4 regions of the Phreatobacter sp. AB_2022a genome follow, and region 3 is predicted to be linked to each of the others. Evidence: predicted binding sites of a transcription regulator. Region 3 holds the regulator's gene; each other region holds the start of a gene.

Region 1 (3,698 bases), on a different contig from region 3:
TTTCGAGGTGCCGCGCGCCGGTCCTTCGGTCTCCATGGCCCAGATGCCGTCGTTGCGGCCGGTCTTCGAGGGCATGTTGCCGTCGGTCGCGACCCACAGCCGGCCTTCCGAATCGATGGCGCAATTGTCGGGCATGCCGAACCAGCCGTCCTTGGTGGTGGCGGCATTGAAGGTGGCGCCGACCGCCGCCACCGAAGGATCGCCGCAGCGCACGAGAATGTCCCAGGTGAACTTCGCCGCGGCATGGTCGCGGCCATCGGGGAGCATCTCGATGATGTGACCGAAACGGTTGTCGGAGCGCGGATTGGCCGCGTCGACCTGGTCGCCGGTGCGCCGGACATTGTTGGTCAGCATCACGTAGACCTTGTCGGTTTTCGGATTGGCCTCGACGTCCTCGGGACGGTCCATGCGCGTGGCGCCGAGGAGATCGGCCGCCCGGCGCGCCTCGATCAGAACGTCGGCCTGCGAGGCGAAGCCGTTTTCCGGCGTCAGCGGTCCCTGGCCGTGGACCAGCGGCAGCCAGTCGCCGGTGCCGTCGACATTGTAGCGCGCGACATAGAGCGTGCCGTTCTCGAGGAGATTCATGTCCTCGGCGCGGTTGCCGGTGACGCGGCCCGCGGTGACGAACTTGTAGACGTGGTCGAAGCGCTCGTCGTCGCCGGCATAGATGACGTACTGGCCGCCCTTGGCGGTGATGCCGGCGGCGCCCTCGTGCTTGAAGCGGCCGATGGCAGTGCGCTTCTTGGGCACGGAGTTCGGATCGAACGGGTCGATCTCCACCACCCAGCCGAAGCGGTTGGCCTCGTGGGGCTCCTTGTTGATGTCGAAGCGGTCGTGATAGTCCGACCAGTTCATCGCCCGCGTCGGGATGCCCATGCGCTTGAAGTTGCGATATTCCGGGTGGTCGTCGGCGAGCGTGCCGCCGAAATAGAAGTTGATGTTCTCCTCGCAGGTCACCCAGGTGCCCCAGGGCGTGCGGCCCCCGGCGCAGTTGTTGATCATGCCGCGCACCTTGCGGCCGCCTGGATCATAGCTTGTGCGCATGCGCGGGTGGCCGGCCGCGGGGCCGGTGATCTCCATCTCGGTCTCGGCGGTGATGCGCCGGGCATAGCGGCTGTCGGGCACGACGCTCCAATGCTCGCCCTCGCGCCGGATCTCGATGACCGAGCCGCCGTGGGCCATCATCTCGACGCTGGCAAGCTCGGGCGTCATCTTGGCGAAGGGCGTGCCGCCACGCGCCTGGACCCGGACGTCCTGCACGCCGATGCCAGGGAACATCAGCTCCTCGTTGGTATATTCGTGATTGATGCAGAGCAGGCCGTGGCGCGAGGGATTGGCCGCGCCTGGCATCGGAATGTAGCCGAGATAGTCGTTGTTGTAGCCGAACTGGCGGGCCTGCGAGGCGCCGGTCTGGTTGCGCGGATCGAAGGCCGGCGCGTCCGGCAGAACCGGGTCGCCCCAGCGGATCAGGACATTGGCGTCGTAGCCCTCGGCGACCTCGGCCCGCTCGGTCGGCGCCGAGGAGAGCTCGGTGAAGGCGAAGGACGGCGTCGTATTGGTGCCGGCGGCCTGCGCGGCGGTCGCCAGCGCCAGCGGCGAGACGGTCGCGGTGATCGCGCCGACGCCGAGAATGCCCTTCATCAGGTCACGCCGGTTGAAGCGCTGGGCGATGATGTCGCCGATGGTCGGATTGTCGGCCGGGCTGGAGCCGCGATTCTCGGCCTCCTCGGCCTGCTGGGAGCGGCTGAGCACCTGGGCTGCCGGGTCCGCGGCCGCCATGGCATTGAGAGGATTGGGCTCGGATTCGCCGGTCATGACACGCTCCAGGATCAGGTTCGCATCGAACTTGCATGGCAAGCGCGACAAAGCCGTGACTTATACGCCACGCCTCCCGGTTTGAAACATTCGTCCCATTTCGGCCGTCCGGACGTCATCCGACGGACATGCGGCGCAGCTAATCGGGACAGCATTCCGAGGCTAAAGGCATCGTTTACGGCCTTCGGCTATTTTGAAATGTGGTGGGTCAGACAGTATCGCGTTGGAGTTGAGCCATGGACCGGGTTCTGGGTTTCCAGACGATCGAAGCCGATCTCGCAAAGCTGATGCGGGTCGCCGAGCGCGCCGGTCTTGCCCTCGGCTGCATCGATCCGGAAGAAACCCAGCTCGTCCTGCCCGGCGACGACACCGCGCCGCGCTGGAGCCTCGGGCGCATCGGCGCCTGGACCATCACCGGAGCCCTGGCGGTCGCCTTCCTGGTGTTGTGACCGCGCCGCCCGATCCATCCCGGACGAATCTCTGACGCGACGCCTTGCCCGGCGGCGCATGGGCCGTGGTCTGCCGCGTCAGCCCGGCGCCGGCGATGTGCCGTTGCGCCGCGCGCAAAAAAAACGGGCGCCGCGCGGCGCCCGTTTCCCATCGATGCGTGATCCGGCGAGGGGAGCCCGGCGCGGTGCCGCGCCGGGACGACGCCTCAGACCGAGTAGTACATGTCGAACTCGACCGGGTGCGGCGCCATTTCGAAGCGCATCACCTCGGTCATCTTCAGCTCAATATAGCTGTCGATGAAGTCGTCGTTGAACACGCCGCCGGCCTTCAGATAGGCCCGGTCCTTGTCCAGGGCGGCGAGGGCTTCGCGCAGGCTGCCGCAGACGGTCGGGATCTTCTTCAGCTCCTTCGGCGGCAGGTCATAGAGATCCTTGTCCATGGCGGCGCCCGGATCGATCTTGTTGACGATGCCGTCGATGCCGGCCATCAGCAGCGCGGCGAAGGCGAGGTAGGGATTGGCGGTCGGGTCGGGGAAGCGGACCTCGACGCGCTTGGCCTTCGGGTTCGACGTCCACGGAATGCGGCAGGACGCCGAGCGGTTGCGCGCCGAATAGGCGAGCAGGACCGGCGCCTCATAGCCCGGAACCAGACGCTTGTAGGAGTTGGTCGACGGATTGGTGAAGGCGTTCAGCGACTTGGCGTGCTTGATCACGCCGCCGATGTACCACAGGCATTCCTGGCTGAGGTCGGCATATTTGTTGCCGGCGAACAGCGGCTTGCCGCCCTTCCAGATCGACTGGTGCACGTGCATGCCCGAGCCGTTGTCGCCGAAGACCGGCTTCGGCATGAAGGTGGCGGTCTTGCCGTAGATGTGGGCGACCTGGTGGATGCAGTACTTGTAGACCTGCATCTGGTCGGCCATGTGGGTGAGGGTGTCGAACTTCATGCCCAGCTCGTGCTGGGCGGAGGCGACCTCGTGATGGTGCTTTTCCACCTTCACGCCCATTTTGGCCATGGACGAGAGCATCTCGCCGCGCATGTCCTGCAGGCTGTCGACCGGCGGGACCGGGAAATAGCCGCCCTTGACGCGGACGCGGTGGCCGAGATTGCCGCCTTCATAGTCCGTGTAGGAATTGATCGGCAGCTCGCTCGAATCGAGCTTGAAGCCCATGTGATAGGGCTCGGCGGAGAACTTCACGTCGTCGAACACGAAGAACTCGGCCTCGGGGCCGACGAACACGGTGTCGCCGATCTTGGTCGACTTCAGATAGGCCTCGGCCTTCTTGGCCATGCCGCGCGGGTCGCGGCCATAGGGCTCGCCGGTGGTCGGCTCCAGAACGTCGCAGACGATCGACAGGGTGGTGTCGGCGAAGAACGGGTCGATGACCGCGGTCGCCGGGTCGAGCATCAGAAGCATGTCCGACTCGTTGATC
Region 2 (3,698 bases), on a different contig from region 3:
GCCTTGTCCTTCATGAGGAAGCGCAGGGCTTCGGAAGCCAGGTACATGTCGTTGCGGGTATTGCCGACGGCTTCTGCCGGCACTTTCGACAACGAACCATAGCGGGTGACCTGCGAGGAGATGTCGGAGATCAGCGCGGAGAGGGCGGGATAGGTGGCATTGGTGATCTTGCGCTGCGAGACGTAGATGGTCACGGCCTGGCGCGGATCGGCGACGATCATCGAGGCTTCCGACTTCGCCTCGACCACCGCCTTGGCCGCGGCCGAGTTCTGCTGGAAGGTGGCGATCTCGGAGTCCGGCATGGCGCGGTTCAGCGCATAGGCCATCGGCACGGTGCCGATCAGGATCAGCATGATCAGGCCCATGCCCTTCTGCCCGTCATTGGAACCGTGGGCGAAGCTGACGCCGGTGCAGGTGGCGATCAGGATGCCGCGGATCCACCACGGCGGCGGCTGATTGCCCTTCGGCTCGGCGTAGAGCTCGGGATTGCGCACGAGGACCTTCAGCGACAGCAGGACGAGCGCTGCGGCGCAGAAGCCGAACAGCGGCGAGAGCAGCAGCGACCAGCCGATTTCGGTGGCCTTGGTCCAGTCGACGCCGGCCGTGCCGTCGCCGCCCGACATCAGCGCATTGGCGATGCCGACGCCGATGATCGAGCCGATCAGCGTGTGCGAGCTCGAAGCCGGCAGGCCGAGATACCAGGTTCCGAGGTTCCAGATGATCGCGGCGATGAGCAGCGCGAAGACCATGGCGAAGCCCGCGCCCGAGCCGACCTGCAGGATCAGCTCCACGGGCAGCAGCGAGATGATGCCGAAGGCGACGGCGCCGCTCGACACCATCACGCCCAGGAAGTTGAAGAAGCCGGACCAGATCACGGCGACATTGGCCGGCAGCGAGTGGGTGTAGATGACGGTCGCCACCGCGTTGGCGGTGTCGTGGAAGCCGTTCACGAACTCGAAGCCGAGCGCGATCAGCAGCGCGATGAAGAGCAGAAGGTAGGGCAGGAAGGTCGTGATCCTGGCGCCCGAGGCATCGACGTCGGCATAGAGGCTATAGGCGACGTAGAGGAGGCCGGCCGCCAGCAGGCCGAAGAACAGGATGGCGGTGAGCGGATTGGAATCGTGGTCCAGTTTCGGTCTCTTCGCGATACCGGGATCCAGCGATCCGTTGAGTGTTGCGTCAGTCATCGTTGCCACTCCTCGACAATTCGCTGCGACACTCCCTCCGGCCTGTGACGCCTGGATGACCGATTCATTGAGCTTTTGTTGGAATGGCTGGCGGGATCGCGGAAAACGCGCGGCCGAGCATTTGCCGGCATTGGCCGGCCTCTCCGTCACATGCCTGGCATCAAGGCCGGTCTAGATCGGAACGAAACGACCGCTATTCGGCCGATGCCGAGCCATGGCGGGGCACCAGTTCGCCACGGGTTGCGTCATGCCAGGGCTGTCCGATGTCGTCCGCTCGTCCCGAGACATGGCCGCAGCGCTGGTCATGGCGCTCGCCATCCCATCACCCGACGCTTTCGGCCAGTTGCTGGAGCCGCCCGCCAGCGAGCCGCTGACGGTCGAATACGGCTACATCACCAATTCCGCCATGCCGTCGGCCGGAACGGCAACGATCGAATGGGACAGTTCGGGTCTGTTCGGCCGGAGCGGGCGCTATTTCATTTCCGCGGACAACCAGCTGACATTGTCCTATGCGCCGACCGACCGGCTGCAGATCTCCTTCGGCCCGCAATTCACCTGGGCTTCCGTTCATTCGGTCTCCGGCCTCCCCGATGGAGCCCGTGCGCTGCTCGGCGGCTTCGGCGGCTCGCTGCGCCTCGGCCTCCTCGATCGCGCGACCAATCCTGTGGGTGTCGCCCTCGAGATCGCGCCGCAATGGCGTTTCGCCGACGAGGCGGTGCGGCGCGGCACGGGATATGGCGCTGTCGCCACGCTGGCCATCGACCGGGAGCTCATTCCCGGGCGGCTGTTCGGCGCGCTCAACCTGTCCTACGAATATGCCGTCCAGCGGATCAACGGCGTTCCCGGCATGAGCCGCGGCTCGCGGGCCGGCCTCGGCATCGCGCTCGCCTCGCCGCTGACGAAGTCCATCCATGTCGGCATGGAGTTGCGCTATCTCATGCGCCTGGAGGGTTTCGGCATGGGCAAGCTGCAGGGGCGGGCCCTCTATCTCGGTCCGACCCTCTACGCCGATCTCGGCAACAACTGGTGGATGTCGTTGAGCTGGCAGGCGCAGATCACCGGCAACGAAGTCGGCAACCCGGTCGCGCTCGACCTGAACGGGTTCGAACGCCATCAGGTCCGCCTGCATCTCGGCTATCAGTTCTGACGGCGCTCAATGCGCCATCAGCACGGGCACGGGGCTCGCGCCGAGAATGTCGCGCGTTGTGCCGCCGAGCACCCATTCGCGCAGGCGCGAATGGCCATAGCCGCCCATGACGATGAGGTCGATCGCGCCGCGGGCGGCCTCTTCGAGCAGGGCCTGGGGCACGCTCATGCCCTCCGAAGCGAGCGTCTTGGCCTCGATCTTGCCGCCATGGCGGGCGAGGTGGCGGGCCATGGCGGCCGCCGGGGCGCCCGAGCCGTCGGGATCGGCATCGACCATGACGAGATCGACGCGTGTCGCCCGGGCGATGAAGGGCAGGGCTTCGGCAACGGCTCGCGCGGCATCGTGGGTGTCGCGCCAGGCCACCAGGATGCGCTGGATCGGTCCCCGGGCGGTCAGGCCCGGCGGCACGAACAGGGTGCCTCGGCCCGAATCCGACAGGACCTCCTCGGCGAAGCCGTCCCAGTTGATGCCCTCGCCGCCGCGATAGGGCGCGGTCGCGATGAAGAGGTCCGCGGCGCGGGCGGCGGAGGCCGCGGCGCGGCCGAACTCGCCCAGCCGGAGATCGTGGCGCGCGAGCTCGACCGGCAGGCCGGACCGCTTCATCCGTTCGAGCAGCCTGGCCGACGTGGTTTCGCCCTGGGCCCTCGCGGCGTCTTCGAGCTCGGTGAAGGCGGCGGCGGCGGCCGCCGCCGCATCGGGCGTCGCCATGGCGGCGATGTCGGGCAGAACGTTGGTGTAGAGGCCGGTGATATGCGCGCCGTCGGGGGTGGCGAAGGCTTCGGCATGGGACAGGCGGAACTCGTCCTCGGCACTGCCGTCCAGATGCACCACGATGTCCTTGATCATTGCACAGCTCCGCTTTCGTGCGCCGCCGTGCCCGCGATCTCCGCCCGCGCCGCAACTGGCGCAGAGCGACGTCGGCATGGCGGCGCGCGCATGGTCGCCGGCAGGCACCGGCTCCCCGAGACTAGACCATCTCGGGGTGGCCGATGCCAGACGTGAGCGCATGGCCGCCCGTCGCGGCGAGCCGGTTGCGGCGTGGTCGCAGCCGGTTTCGCCGTTCGGACTCGGCGGTCAGGCCGCGCGGTCGTGCGGTTGCATCCGCTCGACCAGGCCCTGGACCGAGCGCGCGACTTCTTCGAACTCGCCGGTGTAGTCGGCGCTCGCCCGGTCCCAGAACGCCCGGTTGAGCCGCGCCAGCGCCTCCGGATCTTTCGCGTCGGCGAGGCCGCTGAAGAAGTCCCGCTGGGCGTCGAGCCGCCTGAGCACGAAACTGAAGCCTTCCTCCACGAGATGCTGGCCTGTCGCCCAGACCTCGCGCTGACCGTCCATCAGGCTGGTCAGGAGCACGGGCGGCATGGGGG
Region 3 (3,698 bases):
GGCTTTTTCATCGTCATTGATGTGTCACGTCGCAAGCATAGAACCGTCGTCATACACGGGTAGGGAAAAGCCCCTTTTCCCGAGCCCGCCCAGGAGACCTGCATGACCGAGCATATCGTCAGCGCATTCGAGAACGAGCTGAAGGGCTTGGCGCAACGCGTCGCCGAAATGGGCGGGCTGACCGAGAAGCAGATCGTCGGCGCCATCGACGCCTTGATTCGCGGCGACGTGGCGCTGGCCTCGACGGTGCGCGCCGCCGATCCGGCGATCGATGCCATGCAGCGCGAGATCGAGGAGGCCGGCATCCTGGTGATCGCCAAGCGCCAGCCGATGGCCATCGACCTGCGCGAGATCGTCGCCGCGCTGCGCATCGCGGCCGATCTCGAGCGGATCGCCGATCTCGCCAAGAACATCGCCAAGCGGGTCATCGCGATCAACGGCTCGCTGCCGCTGCCGAAGGTCACCGGCGGTTTCGATGCCATGGCCCGCCTCGCGCTGGAGCGCATCAAGGAGGTGCTCGACGCCTTCGCCCAGCGCGACGTCGCGGCCGCGCTGGAGGTCTGGAAGTCGGACGGCGATATCGACGCGCTCTACAATTCGCTGTTCCGCGAGCTGCTGACCTACATGCTCGAGGATCCGCGCAATATCGGCGCCTGCACCCACCTCCTGTTCTGCGCCAAGAACCTCGAGCGGATCGGCGACCACGCAACCAACATCGCCGAGACGATCTACTACGTGGTCAACGGTACGACGCTCGCCGAGGAGCGGCCGAAGCTCGACACCACGTCGATCGTCTCGGCCGGCTCCTGACCAACAAGGGACTGAACTCATGACCGCACGCATCATGGTGGTCGAAGACGAAGAACCGATCACCGTCCTGCTCCGCTACAATCTCGAAGCCGAAGGCTATCGCGTCGAAACCGTGATGCGGGGCGACGAGGCGGAGGTGCGGCTGCGCGAGGCGGTCCCCGATCTGATGCTGCTCGACTGGATGCTGCCGGGCCTGTCCGGCATCGAGCTGTGCCGGCGCATCCGGCTGCGCGCCGAGACCGAGCGGCTGCCGGTGATCATGCTCACCGCCCGCGGCGAGGAGGGCGAGCGCGTGCGCGGCCTGGCTACCGGCGCCGACGACTATGTGGTCAAGCCGTTCTCGGTGCCTGAGCTGCTGGCGCGCATCCGCGCGCTGCTGCGCCGGGCCAAGCCGGAACATCTCTCCAGCCTGTTGAAGTCGGGCGATATCGAGCTCGACCGCGAGACCCGCCGGGTGCATCGGTCGGGTCGCGAGATCACGCTCGGGCCGACCGAGTTCCGCCTGCTCGAATTCCTCATGCAGTCGCCGGGCCGCGTCTATACCCGCGAGCAGCTGCTCGACGGTGTCTGGGGCCGCGACGTCTATATCGACGAGCGCACGGTGGACGTGCATATCGGCCGCCTGCGCAAGGCGGTGAAGCGCGGCCGCGAGGCCGATCCGATTCGCACCGTGCGCGGCTCGGGCTACGCCTTCAACGAGCGCTTCGCCGGGGCGGCGTAGGCCCGCGCCCGGGAGCGCGAGCCTCGAACCACGGCCGGCCTCGATGCCGTTGGCGTCGGTCCGGACGCGATCCGGCCTCAGCTCAGCCGTTCGATCGCCCGGCCCAGAACGCGCTTGTAGTCCACGAAATCGATGAAGATGCCGTGCGGACCGGCATCGGCCGGCCGCGGCCCGGCGCAATGCCGGCCGATTTCGCGGCGGAAGGCTGCCGCACGCACCGGCCGGTCGCGCCGCGCCGTCAGATAGCTCGCCACCGCCCGTGCCTGCAGGTCGCGCCCGGGCCAGCCGATGCCGCCGCCCTCGATCATGCCGACGACGAAGAGGTTGTTGTCCGCCGGCGGAAAGATGTTGAGATAGAGGTGCGGGGCGGGGGCCTGCCAGTTCAGCTCGCTCTTCAGCGCGGCCTCGTCCAGGAACGGGAAGGTGATCCGGTAGCCGGTCGCGAACAGCACGAGATCGACCTCGTCGGCGCGGCCGTCGGTGAAGATGACGCGATCGTCGTCGAGCCGGGCGAGCGGCGGCCTCAGGCCGATATCGCCCTGGCCGAGATGCTGCAGCACCAGCGTGTTGACGATTGGCGTGCGGTCATACAGCCGGTGCGCCGGGCGCGGCAGGCCGTAGCGTTCCGGCGGGCCCACGACGAAACCGAGCACGGCCTCGTGCACGATCGAGCGGAGGCGTCGGGGCAGAACGAAGCGGGCCTTGTGATTGGCCTCGTCGGCGGGCCTGCCGCGGAGGAATTTCGGGGTGAAATGATTGCCGCCGCGCACCGACCACAGGACCTTGGCTGCGCGGTGCACCGCATCGACGGCCAGATCGCAGCCGGTATTGCCCATGCCGACGATCAGCACGCGCCGGTCGGCGAAGATGTCGGGGCTCTTGTAGGTCTTGGCATGCATGAGGTCGCCGGTGAAGGTGCCGGGCACGGCCGGCAGTTCCGGGTCGCTCAGATGGCCGTTGGCGATCACGACGCCGGCATAGGTCTCGCTCGTCCCGTCGTCGAAGGTCGCCTGCCAGCGGCCGTCCTCCTGGGCGAGCCGGGTCACGGCACGGTTGAAGCGGATCGACGGGTAGAGGTCGAAATGGCCGGCGAAGGCCTTGAGGTAGTCGAAGACCTGGGTGTGGTGCGGATAGGCCGGCCAGTCGGCCGGCATCGGATAGTCGGCGAAGGCCGTGGTGGTCTTGGACGAAATGAGATGGGTGGTCTGATAGATGCTGCTCGACGGCGCGCCGTAGAGCCACTGGCCGCCGACATCGAGATTGCACTCGACCACCTGGAAGGGCAGTCCCGTCTCCTTGAACACCCGCGCGGTGGCAAGTCCCGACGGGCCGGCGCCGATGATGAGATAGGTCATGCCGCGGCCCTCGCCTGCCAGTAGCGATCGAAGGTCTCGGCCGCCGACAGGGTCGGCCGGTAGCCGAACCGGGTCTTCAGCCGATCATTGGCGAGCACCGGCCGGTACTGCAGGAAATTGACCTGCGCCGGGCCGAGCGTCGTCAGGCCGAGCCGGTTCGCGAGCCCGAGTGCCAGGCGCATCAGCCCGGGGGGAACGGCGAGGTAGGGCTTGCCGATCCGCCTGGCGATCTCGGCAAGCGTCAGCGTGCCGTCGCCGGCCAGATTGTAGATGCCGGGCGGGCTTTCCGCCGCGCAGGCGCGGCCGAGGGCCGCCACCACATCGGTCTCGCTGACGAGGCTGAAGGGCGTCGCGCTGCCGGCAAGGCCGATCACCACGGGCCGCTCGAAAATGGCGGTGATCTGGTTGGCGACGCCCGGGCCCAGCACGGTGCAGGGGCGGAACACGACCTGTTCGAGGTCCGGATGGGCCAGCCGCGCGGCGGCGAGCAGTTCCTCGACCTGCCGCTTGTGCCGGGAATAGGGGAAATCCTCGTTGCCGCGCAGCGGGCTGTCCTCGGTGAGCGGAACGGCATTGTCGGCATGATAGCCATAGGCAGCGCCGCTCGAGGTCACCACCAGGCGGCGCGCGCCGGCGGCGAGGCATGCCGCCACGACATGACCGGTGCCGACGACGTCGATCTCGCGGTCGCGCGCGGCATCGCCGCCGGCGGCGACCACCGATGCCAGATGCACCACGACGCGCGGGCGGGCCGCGGCGATCCGGTCGGCGAGCGCGGGATCGCGAATGTCGGCCTGCTCGTAGCGGATGCC
Region 4 (3,698 bases), on a different contig from region 3:
GCGTCCTGCCGTCCATATCGGACGGCCATGGCGGCCAGATGCCGCCGATTTCGAGCTTCGCCTGGGCGGTGATTTCGCTGTCGCTGTTCGCCGGCGCCTTCAATGTCGAGATCTTCCGCGCCGGCATCGAGGCCGTGCCGGAGACGACCGTCGAGGCGGCCGAGTCGCTCGGCTACGACCGGCTGCAGATCTATCGCCATGTGACGCTGCCGCTGGCGCTCAGGGTCTCGCTGCCGGCGCTCAGCAACAACCTCGTCAATCTCGTCAAGACCACCAGCCTCGCCTACGCCATTGGCGTGCCCGAACTGCTCTATGCGACCAGCCAGATCTTCTCCGAGGCGCTCAATGTGCGCGAGATGATGAACGTGCTGCTCGTCTCCTACTTCCTGCTGGTCGGGGTGCTCGTCTGGCTGATGGGCCGCTGGGAACGGGCGCTGCGCATTCCAGGCTATCACCCATGAAGCAAGCACCGCCCCCGACGCGCCTCGGCGAGCTCGGCCAGCCCTCGGCCTGGATGAGCGGCCGGCTGCTCCTGCTTCTCGCGCTCGCAAGCCTCGCCTTCGCGGCCTCCGCGCTCGCCCAGGCCGGGCCGCTGCGGCCGGGCGTGGTCGAGGTCATGCTGAAATGGGCACCGCTGATCCTGTCGGGTTTTGCCTTCAACCTGGTGGTGAGCATCGTCTCGATGGCCCTCGGCACGGCCGCCGGCGCGCTGCTCGGGTTGGCCCAGATCGCCCGCTCGCGCCTGATCCGCGGCCCGAGCTGGCTCGTCGTCCAGTTCTTCCGCAACGCGCCGTGGCTGGTGCTCCTGTTCTACGCGATCCTGCTCCTGCCCTATCAGGTCACGGTCTTCGGCCTCACCGTCCCGCTGCCGGCCTCGGTCAAGGCGATCATCGGCCTGGCCCTGCCGGTCATGGGCAATGTCGCCGAGATCGTGCGCGGCGGCGTGCGCTCGATCCCCTATGGCCAGTGGGAATCGGCCGAGTCGCTCGCCTTCAGCCGCTGGCAGACGCTCACCATGATCATCCTGCCGCAGGCGCTGAAACGCATGATTCCGCCCTGGATGAACCTCTATGCGGTGCTGACCATGGCGACGACGCTGATCTCCGTCGTCGGGGTCGAGGATGCGCTCGCCCGCACCCGCGCCGCGCTGATCGCCGAGGGACGCAGCGAGCTGCTCATGCCGATGTACGGCCTGCTGCTCATCCTGTTCTTCGCCTATTGCTATCCGATCGCGCGCTGGACGCGGGCGCTCGAACGGCGCTTCGCGGTCAAGACCTGAGGGGAAACGATGGCTGGAAACGCGGCCGGCGACAGCGGCGGGCGGGACATCGATCGGGCGGCCGGCGCGCCGATCGTCGTCATCGACAAGGTCACCAAGAGCTTCGGCGCCCTTCCCGTCCTGCGCGGCGTCAGCCTGGCGGTCCGACGCGGCGAAAGCGTCTGCATCATCGGCCCGTCCGGCTCGGGCAAGTCCACGCTGCTGCGCTGCATCAACGGCCTCGCCGGCATGTCCTCCGGCTCGATCCGCGTCGACGGCATCGAGGTCAACGATCCCGGGCTCGACAAGCGCCTGCTGCGCCGCAAGGTCGGCATCGTCTTCCAGCAGTACAATCTGTTTCCGCACAAGACGGTGCTCGAGAACATCGTGATGGCGCCGGTCCATGTCCTCGGCGAGGAGCGCCGCGCCGTCGAGGAGCGGGCCCGGTCCCTGCTCGCCCAGGTCCGCCTGACGGGCAAGGAAACAGCCTATCCCGGCGAGCTTTCCGGCGGCCAGCAGCAGCGCGTCGCCATTGCCCGCTCGCTCGCCATGAACCCGCTCGTCATGCTGTTCGACGAAGTCACCGCCGCGCTCGACCCGGAAACCAAGAAGGAGGTGCTCGCCACCATCCGCGCGCTCGCCGCCGACGGCATGACCTGCATCCTGGTGACCCATGAAATGGCCTTCGCCCGCGAGATGGCCGACCAGGTCTATTTCACCGATGGCGGCCTGATCGTCGAGCACGGCCCCCCGGCCGACCTGTTCGGCGCACCGCGCAACGAACGCACGCGCGCCTTCCTGAATCAGGTGCTCTAGCCGCGGCGCGCCGGCGCGGCCAGGACGGCGGTCGACCAACACGGCAGTGGAAAAACGCTGAAGCGGCGCTATTGTCGGGTGCGCCCGCCGGTGCTCCGCGCCGGCCATCCCGATCTGAGGGAGCGCCGCGACCGCCCGCAACCGGTCGAAACCGCTCGTCGGCACATTTTGCGCCCCGGCCGAGCCACCAGGGGCGCCGACCGTCACCTTAATGTCATCCTTTGCGCCGACAGCACGATGTCGGACGCGTTCCAGCCGGACAGGATCAGGGCAGACATGGACTATTTCAGGCGATTCACCTTCCTCTTCGCGACGCCCAATTTCGACGGCGACGATCTCGAGGGACAGCGCTTCAACCAGATCGTCGACGAGATCGAGCGGTCCGGCTTCGAGGTGGTCAAGGCGCGCAAGCTCGAGGACGCCGAAATCGCCGTGCAGACCGATGCCGCCATCGGCTGCATGGTGGTCGACTGGGGCAAGAAGGGACTGGAAGGCAAGACCGCCGCGCTGATCAACCTGATGCGCCGGCGCGGCCTCGATTTCCCGATCATCCTCCTGATCCGCCGCAAGCGGTTCGAGGACCTGCCGGTCGAGGTGCTCGACTTCATCGACGGCTACGTCTTCCTGTCGGAGGAAACGCCGGCCTTCATCGCCAAGAACCTGATCAGCCGGCTCAAGCAATATGCCGAGACGCTGAAGACGCCGTTCTTCGGCGCCCTCGTCGACTATGCCGAGGAGGGCAACCAGCTCTGGACCTGTCCGGGCCACAATGGCGGCGTGTTCTATTCGCGCAGTCCGATCGGCCGCGTGTTCATGGAGCATCTGGGCGAGGCGGTGTTCCGCGACGACCTCGACAATTCCGTGCTCGATCTCGGCGACCTCCTCACCCACGAGGGACCGGCGCTGGAGGCGCAGAAGGAAGCCGCCCGCATCTTCGGCGCGGAGAAGACCTATTTCGTGCTCAACGGCACCTCCACCTCCAACAAGGTGGCGCTGGCCGCGCTCGTCACCGACGGCGATCTCGTGCTGTTCGACCGCAACAACCACAAGGCCGCCCATCACGGCGCCCTGATGATCGGCGGCGGCATTCCGGTCTACCTGCCGACCGTGCGCAACGCCTGGGGCCTGATCGGCCCGATGGCCTGGGACGCCTTCGACGAGGAGGCGCTGCGCGAGCGCATCCGCCATCATCCGCTGGTCAAGGATCCCGAGGCCTGGAAGAAGCCGCGGCCGTTCCGCGTCGCCGTCGTCGAGCAGTGCACCTATGACGGCACGATCCACAGCGCCGAGATGATCCTGCAGCGCATCGGCCACCTCTGCGACTACATCCTGTTCGACGAGGCCTGGGCCGGCTTCATGAAGTTCCACCCGCTCTATGCGGGTCGCTTCGCCATGGGGCTCGCCGAGCTCGGGCCCGACGCCCCCGGCATCATCGCGACGCAGTCGACCCACAAGCAGCTCGCAAGCTTCTCGCAGGCCTCGCAGATCCACATCAAGGACCGGCATATCCGAGGCCAGAAGCGGCGCGTCGAGCATCGCCGCTTCAATGAAAGTTTCATGCAATACGCCTCGACCTCGCCGTTCTACCCGCTGTTCGCCTCGCTCGACGTCGGCGCGCAGATGA

What was found. Region 3 encodes PhoB, which activates phosphate uptake and scavenging genes when phosphate is short. Its sites were predicted from a motif close to TGTCATNNANCTGTCAT; they were not measured.
Region 1: OZ671_RS14260 (PhoX family protein) is a predicted target of PhoB. The motif match lies at 1,929-1,945, and genes of this name have one in related genera.
Region 2: OZ671_RS06235 (inorganic phosphate transporter) is a predicted target of PhoB. The motif match lies at 1,232-1,248, and genes of this name have one in related genera.
Region 4: OZ671_RS09315 (Orn/Lys/Arg decarboxylase N-terminal domain-containing protein) is a predicted target of PhoB. The motif match lies at 2,276-2,292, and genes of this name have one in related genera.

What each region holds. Positions count from the first base shown of each region.
Region 1 is NZ_JAPSET010000017.1:57,395-61,092, forward strand. Features, by position in the region: gene OZ671_RS14260 (PhoX family protein) at 1-1,779, opposite strand, end outside; gene OZ671_RS14265 (hypothetical protein) at 2,052-2,264, shown strand; gene glnA (type I glutamate--ammonia ligase) at 2,471-3,698, opposite strand, start outside.
Region 2 is NZ_JAPSET010000006.1:57,394-61,091, reverse strand. Features, by position in the region: gene OZ671_RS06235 (inorganic phosphate transporter) at 1-1,187, opposite strand, end outside; gene OZ671_RS06230 (hypothetical protein) at 1,435-2,334, shown strand; gene OZ671_RS06225 (universal stress protein) at 2,341-3,180, opposite strand; gene OZ671_RS06220 (phasin family protein) at 3,409-3,698, opposite strand, start outside.
Region 3 is NZ_JAPSET010000015.1:218-3,915, forward strand. Features, by position in the region: gene phoU (phosphate signaling complex protein PhoU) at 103-810, shown strand; gene phoB (phosphate regulon transcriptional regulator PhoB) at 830-1,531, shown strand; gene OZ671_RS12710 (flavin-containing monooxygenase) at 1,609-2,886, opposite strand; gene OZ671_RS12715 (SDR family oxidoreductase) at 2,883-3,698, opposite strand, start outside.
Region 4 is NZ_JAPSET010000010.1:1,099-4,796, forward strand. Features, by position in the region: gene OZ671_RS09300 (amino acid ABC transporter permease) at 1-461, shown strand, start outside; gene OZ671_RS09305 (amino acid ABC transporter permease) at 458-1,279, shown strand; gene OZ671_RS09310 (amino acid ABC transporter ATP-binding protein) at 1,289-2,074, shown strand; gene OZ671_RS09315 (Orn/Lys/Arg decarboxylase N-terminal domain-containing protein) at 2,351-3,698, shown strand, end outside.